DNA from 3 places in the Allobosea sp. GW821-FHT12C12 genome. Region 2 is predicted to be linked to each of the others. Evidence: predicted binding sites of a transcription regulator. Region 2 holds the regulator's gene; each other region holds the start of a gene.
What was found. The regulator LexA, encoded in region 2, represses DNA repair genes until DNA is damaged. The targets are predictions, from matches to a motif close to TGTTCNNNNTGTGTTCNG.

Region 1: the regulator LexA is predicted to act here: its motif matches at 1,365-1,382, upstream of AC1RRW_RS10480 (Y-family DNA polymerase).
Region 3: the regulator LexA is predicted to act here: its motif matches at 1,158-1,175, upstream of AC1RRW_RS08385 (PA0069 family radical SAM protein).

What each region holds. Positions count from the first base shown of each region.
Region 1 covers NZ_JBXAQP010000006.1:59,917-62,182, reverse strand. The annotation lists gene AC1RRW_RS10480 (Y-family DNA polymerase) at 82-1,323, opposite strand; gene AC1RRW_RS10475 (MFS transporter) at 1,627-2,266, shown strand, end outside.
Region 2 covers NZ_JBXAQP010000002.1:97,081-99,346, reverse strand. The annotation lists gene AC1RRW_RS03395 (molybdopterin molybdotransferase MoeA) at 1-929, shown strand, start outside; gene lexA (transcriptional repressor LexA) at 1,014-1,718, shown strand; gene AC1RRW_RS03385 (ComEC/Rec2 family competence protein) at 1,864-2,266, opposite strand, start outside.
Region 3 covers NZ_JBXAQP010000004.1:344,219-346,484, reverse strand. The annotation lists gene AC1RRW_RS08385 (PA0069 family radical SAM protein) at 1-1,100, opposite strand, end outside; gene AC1RRW_RS08380 (glycosyltransferase family 2 protein) at 1,228-1,737, shown strand; gene ypfJ (KPN_02809 family neutral zinc metallopeptidase) at 1,718-2,266, opposite strand, start outside.

The DNA.
Region 1 (2,266 bases), on a different contig from region 2:
CGATGTTCGGGCATGCGCCTTGTCCTGCCTTGACGGGACGATCCGGCCGCCGCGAGGCAAGCCTTTTCTGACGGACACGCTTCAGAAGTCGGCAGCATCGGGAATGCGCCCAAAAGCGATCTTGGCGCCGGCGTAGCCGCCTTCCGGCTGCGGCTGCCAGCCCAATGTCAGCGCGGCATGGCCATAGCGCCGGTTGAGCTGGTCGCCGATGGCCGACAGGCGCTCCCAGCGTTCGCTCTGGCGCTGTCCAGCCTCGTCGGTGAACAGATCGCTCGTCGCCTCATGCGCGGGGACGATCCTGTACAGGCTGACATGGACGGATTTGATCCGGCCCGGCAGGCGCTGCCGCGCGAAAAGGGCGTCGAGCAGGCACAGCACGCCATGGTCGTCGCGCAGCGGCCGACGCGCCCGCTCCTCGCCGGACCAGCGCTCGCCGGTCTCGGCACGCAGATGCAAAAGCAGCGCGCCGGCGGCGTAGCGTTCGCGCCGCATGCGCCTTGCCGCCTTGGTCAGCAGCAGGCGCGCGCACTGATGCGCGCGCTCGCTGTCGCGCCAGTCCCGCGGCAGGATACGGCTGTGGCCGAACATGGAGCGCCGGGGCGCGGGCCGTTCGACGGCGAAACCGTGCAGGGCGGCGAGAAAGCGCTCGCCCTCGACACTGCCCCAAAGCGCGCGGGCCTGCTTGTGGCCGATGCGCCAGAGCTCCGCGACCGTTCCGATGCCGGTGCGCGCCAGCCTCTCGGCATTGCCGCGGGCGATCCCGGGAAGATCCGTCAAGGCAAGGCCAAGGAGCGGCCCCGGCAAATCCTCCGGACGCAGCGTCACCAGCCCGTCCGGCTTGTTCATCTCCGCGCCGATCTTGGCCAGGAGTTCATTGGCGGCAAGCCCGATCGAGCAGGTCAGCACCGGGCCGATGTCATGCCGGAGCCGCGCCTTGATCTCGCGGGCGATGTCGATGGCGCGCGGCTGCTCGTTGTCGAGCAGCCGGCAATAGACCTCGTCGATCGAGCGCACCGCCTCGATGGGCAGGATCGTCTCGACCGCCCCGAGGATACGGCGATGCAGGCTCGCATATTCATCGTGCCGCGCCACCACGATGGCGATGTCGGGACAGAGCCGGCGCGCCTCGCGCAGGCGCGTACCCGTCTTGACGCCGAACGCCTTGGCCTGGCGGCTGGCCGCGATCACGGAGGTGTCGGGGGAACGGATCGGGATGACGCCGACGGGCTTTCCGCGCAGCTCGGGCCGCAGATGCTGCTCGGCGCTGGCGAAGAAGCTGTCGAAATCGATATAGAGAGCTTCCAAGCCGGCGGGTTTTCGCATGGTCGCAATCGGGTTGCCGCGGGCGGGAGCGCCCCCCGTAATAGAACATATATGGAACATGCGAGGCAACAGGCAGGCCGCGGCATGTGGCGCCCACGTGTCGCTCGTGCCGTCGCGGCCATGTTCCGCGGCTGGCAAGCATGGTAGAGGCGTATGCGTGGTGGCTGCTCCGCGGGATGCGAAGCGGTTGCCGCGTCTCCCGCGTCCCTCCAAGGCCATGTTCCTCAAAGGCCACGCCTTGCCCCAGGTTCCGTCTTGCAGCGCGCAAAACTCCTTCCCCTAATCGTCGCCTGCGCGCTGTTCATGGAGAACACCGATTCGACGGTGATCGCGACCTCGCTGCCGGTGATCGCGCAGTCGCTCGGCGAGGACCCGATCGCGCTGAAGCTGGCGCTGACCTCCTATCTCGTCAGCCTCGCCGTCTTCATCCCGATCTCGGGCTGGATGGCCGACCGCTACGGAGCGCGCACGATCTTCCGGGCGGCGCTCGGCGTCTTCATGCTCGGCTCGGTGCTGTGCGCGCTGTCGAACTCGCTCGGGGCCTTCGTCGGCGCGCGCTTCGTGCAGGGCATGGGCGGGGCGATGATGGTGCCGGTCGGCCGGCTCGTGATCCTGCGCAGCGTCGAGAAGTCGCAGCTCGTCTCGGCGCTGGCCTATCTGACGGTGCCGGCGCTGGTCGGGCCCGTGGTCGGCCCGCCGCTCGGCGGCTTCATCACGACCTATTTCGACTGGCGCTGGATCTTCTTCATCAACATCCCGATCGGCATTGTCGGCATCGTGCTGGCGAGCCTGTTCTTCGAGGATATCCGCGAGGAGGATGTCGCCCCGCTCGACATCCGCGGCTTCCTGCTCTCCTCCCTCGGCTTCGCCGCGCTGATGCTGGGGCTCGCCACCGGCGGGCGTCATCTCGTGCCGGAGGCGGTGGCCTATGGCGCGGTCGCGG
Region 2 (2,266 bases):
TCACCGGCGCCCCGATGCCCGACGGGGCGGACACGATCCTGATCCAGGAGAACGCCGACGGCGTCGGCGGCGCGACGATCCGTGTGCGCGAAGGCGCGGCCGAGGGACGATTCGTCCGGCCGGCGGGACTCGACTTCGGGGAGGGCGACGTCCTCCTCCCGGCCGGCCGCGCGCTCGACAGCGCCGCGCTCGGCCTCGCCGCGGCCGGCGGGCATCCGGCGCTGGCCGTGCGCCGCAAGCCCCTCGTCGCCATTCTCGCAACCGGCGACGAACTCGTGCTGCCGGGCGAGCCTGTCGGGCCGGACCAGATCGTCGCCTCCAACAGCTTCTCGCTGGCGGCGATCGTCGAGGCGGCGGGCGGCGCGGTGCTCGATCTCGGCATCGCGCGCGACAATCACCCCGATCTCGCCGATCGCATCGGCCGCGCCCGTGCCGCCGAAGCCGACGTGCTGCTCACGCTCGGCGGCGCCTCGGTCGGCGCGCACGATCTCGTCCAGGAGGCGCTGAAGCGCGCCGGCATGGACCTCGGCTTCTGGAAGATCGCGATGCGGCCGGGCAAGCCGATGATGATGGGCCGGCTCGGCCGCATGGTCGCCGTCGGACTGCCCGGCAATCCGGTCTCCTCGATCGTCTGCGGGCATCTCTTCGTCATGCCTCTGCTCGAGGCGCTGCTCGGTCTGCCCGACCCCGACAGGGACCGCAGCGAGCCAGGGATCATCGGAATCGATATGCCGGCTAACGATGAACGGGAGGACTATCTTCGTTCCGATCTCGTCCATTCCGCGGCCGGATGGATCGCGACGCCGTTCCAGAGGCAGGATTCCTCGATGCTGGGCACGCTCGCGAAGGCCAGGGCGTTGACGATCCGTCCGCCTTTCGCCGAGCCGGCAAAGCAGGGCGACCCCTGCCGGATCATCCGGCTGCGCTGAGGGGCGCTTGCGGAACACACCGCGAACCTGTATCATGTTCGTGATTTGTTTCGACTCCGCGCTTCGGGCGCTCCGGCGGGAATCATGCTGACACGCAAACAATTTGAACTGCTCCGCTTCATCCAGGAACGTCTGCGCGAAAGCGGCGTGCCGCCCTCCTTCGACGAGATGAAGGACGCGCTCGACCTCAAGTCCAAGTCCGGCATCCACCGCCTGATCATGGCGCTCGAGGAGCGCGGCTTCATCCGCCGGCTGCCGAACCGGGCCCGCGCGCTCGAGGTGATCAAGCTGCCGGACGGCGTCGCGGGCTCGCAGGCCCCGCGGGGGCGCTTCAGCCCCTCCGTCGTCCAGGGCGGCCTCGGCAAGGTCAAGCCGGCGAGCAGCCCGCCCGAGGACGATGCGCGCTCCACCATCGCCATTCCTGTGATGGGCCGGATCGCCGCCGGCACGCCGGTCTCGGCGATCCAGAGCCGCAGCCACAACGTCTCGCTGCCGGCCGACATGCTCGGCGCGGGCGAGCATTACGCGCTGGAGGTACGCGGCGATTCGATGGTCGAGGCCGGCATCCTCGACGGCGACACCGTGGTCATCCGCAAGCAGGACACCGCCAACACCGGCGACATCATCGTCGCGCTGATCGACGACGAGGAGGCGACGCTGAAGCGGCTGCGCAAGCGCGGCTCCTCGATCGCGCTGGAGGCGGCCAACCCGGCCTACGAGACGCGCGTGCTCGGTCCCGACCGCGTCAAGATCCAGGGGCGCCTCGTCAACCTGATGCGGCGCTACTAGGGCATGCCGATTTCACGCTGAAACATCGTCATCCCGGTCCTGATCCGGGATCCATCATAGATCGGCGACCGCGCCCTGTGTCGGATCCCGGATCCGCGCCGCTTTGCGGCTCGTCCGCGACGACTCGGTGGTTCCCGATGAGATTCTAAAATCGGTCGACAGGGTCCTCCTCGACCAGCGGCGTCGGCTGCGCCGCGGGCGTGGGAGCAGCCGCTTGCGGCCGGCGGCGGTTCCACGGGCGGCCGTCCTCGCCGCTTTCGGCGGCGAGCCTGCGCCAGGGCTGCCGGCCGGGCAGGATCGCGCCTGAGCGCACCAATGCGGTGGCGCCGTCGCGGCCGAGCGCCATGCGGTCGATCAGCATGGCCTTGCAGGGCGCGCTCCACGGGATCGGCGTGACGACGAGGTCGGCGCGGCGGCAATCCTCGACCAGAGCGATCCGGTCGCGGACGAAAGCCACGCTGCGACCGTCCCGCGTGGCGATGACGCAGCCCTGCGCGTCGCAGGCCGCGCCTTCGCGCAGGCTCGGGTCGTTGGGCTTGCGGCCGTCG
Region 3 (2,266 bases), on a different contig from region 2:
TCGGCCGCCATCTCGAAGCGCCGGCCGATCATCCAGGCGTAAGGCCCAGAGCCGACCTGGCGCTGGCCCCAGGCGGCGTCGTAATCCTTGCCGCCGCGCGTCGAGCGGATCAGCGAGACGACATGGCGCAGCTTGTCGGGGTGGTGCGTCAGCAGCCAGTCCTGCACGAGATCCTTCACCTCCAGCGGCAGCCGCAGCAGCACATAGCCGGCCTCGGTCGCGCCGGCCGCCTTCGCCGCGTCGAGAATGCGCTCGATCTCGTGCTCGTTGATCGCCGGGATGATCGGCGCGACCAGCACGGTGACCGGGATGCCGGCCTCCGACAATCGGCGGATGGTCTCGAGCCGCTTGGCCGGGGAGGCGGCGCGCGGCTCCATCGTGCGCGCGACTTTCGGATCGAGCGTCGTGATCGAGAGCGCGACCTTGGCCAGCCCCTGCGCCGCCATGGGCGCGAGGATGTCGATGTCGCGCTGCACCAGAGCCGATTTCGTCACGATCCCGACCGGGTGGTTGAAACGCGCCAGCACCTCCAGGATCGAGCGCATGATCCGGAGCTTCTTCTCGATCGGCTGGTAGGCGTCGGTATTGGTGCCGATCGCGATCGTGCGCGGCGTGTAGGAGGCGGCCGAGAGTTCCTTCTCCAGCAGAATCGCGGCATCCGGCTTGGCCGTCAGCTTGCTCTCGAAATCGAGTCCGGGCGAGAGGCCGAGATAGGCGTGGGTCGGCCGCGCGAAGCAGTAGACGCAGCCATGCTCGCAGCCGCGATAGGGGTTGATCGAGCGGTCGAACGAGATGTCGGGGGAGTCGTTTCTCGTGATGATCGTGCGCGCCTTCTCGATCGAGACCTCGGTCCTGAACGCCGGCAGTTCTCCCAGCGACCCCCAGCCGTCGTCCTCGCCGACGCGCTGCTCGGCCTCGTAGCGTCCGCCCGGATTGATCGTCGCGCCGCGCCCGCGTCGCCGCTCGGGATCGATGCGATGGCCGGCATAGGCGAGCGGCTCCGGCGGCGCGACGCGGGCCGAAACCGAAGCCGGCTCGACGTCGCGCCGCCGCAGCAACTGGGCGGCTAGCCGTCGCGAAGAGGGTCTGGCGTGCGTCATGGCATAACCGAACGCTGTAGAGGGCAGCCGGGAATCGGCCTGTCTTCCGATCCGAATGTGAACATAAAGGGAACGGATTGCAAGCGGCGGGATTGCGGCATGCTGCGCTGCGTCATAAGGATTGCGGATGCTCACAGCCGTCATCCGGGCGGATGGCCACGCTTCCGCCATTGCCGCGACTTTCTCCGTGCTGATCCCGGCCGTGGCGGACGGCTTCCTCGGCCATGCCGTCGTCGTCGATGCGACGGGCGACGCCGAGATCGAGCGGCTCGCCGACGCGACCGGCGCGAGCTATCTGCGCGCCGGCGGGGCCGAGGGCTGGCATCTCGGCGCGGCGCAGGCGCGCGGCGACTGGCTCCTGCTGCTCGATTCGGGCGACGTGCCGCAGCCGCATTGGGCCCGGATCGTCGACCGGCACCTGATGCTGAGCCCCGGCGCGCCGGCGCTGATCGCGCTGCGCGGCGTCGCCGGGTCGCTGCGCGAACGGGCGGCGATATCCTTCGGCGGGCGGCGTCTGCGTGCGGGGCTGGTTCTGCCCAAGACGCTGGTGATGGCGGGGAGGCTCGACGCCGCGCCGCGCCGGCTGCCGGTCAGGCGCGAGCGTGCGGGAAACTGGCTCAGAGCTGGTTCGTTCTGAAGGTGTCGCAGCTCTGCATGGTCCCGCTCCTCAGCCCCGCCGTGAACCAGCGCGTGCGCTGGGCGGAGGAGCCGTGGGTGAAGGAATCTGGCACGACCTGGCCGCGCGAGGCGCCCTGCAACCTGTCGTCGCCGATCGCGGCGGCGGTGCGCATCGCCTCGTCGACGTCGCCAGCTTCGATGCGGCCCATGGCCTGGATGCTGTTGGCCCATACGCCGGCGAGGCAGTCGGCCTGAAGCTCGATCCGGACCGAGATCAGGTTGGCCTCCCGCTCGGAGGAGCGCTCGCGCAGTTCGTTCGCCTTGGGCAGGATGCCGATCAGGTTCTGGACATGGTGGCCGACCTCGTGGCCGATGACATAGGCCTGGGCGAAATCGCCGCCGCCGCCGAGCTTGCGCTCCATCTCCTTGAAGAAGGAGGTGTCGAGATAGATGCGCTTGTCGGGCGGGCAGTAGAACGGCCCCATCGCCGATTGCGCCCGGCCGCAGGCCGAGTTGGTGACCCGGTCGAACAGCACGAGGCGCGGCTG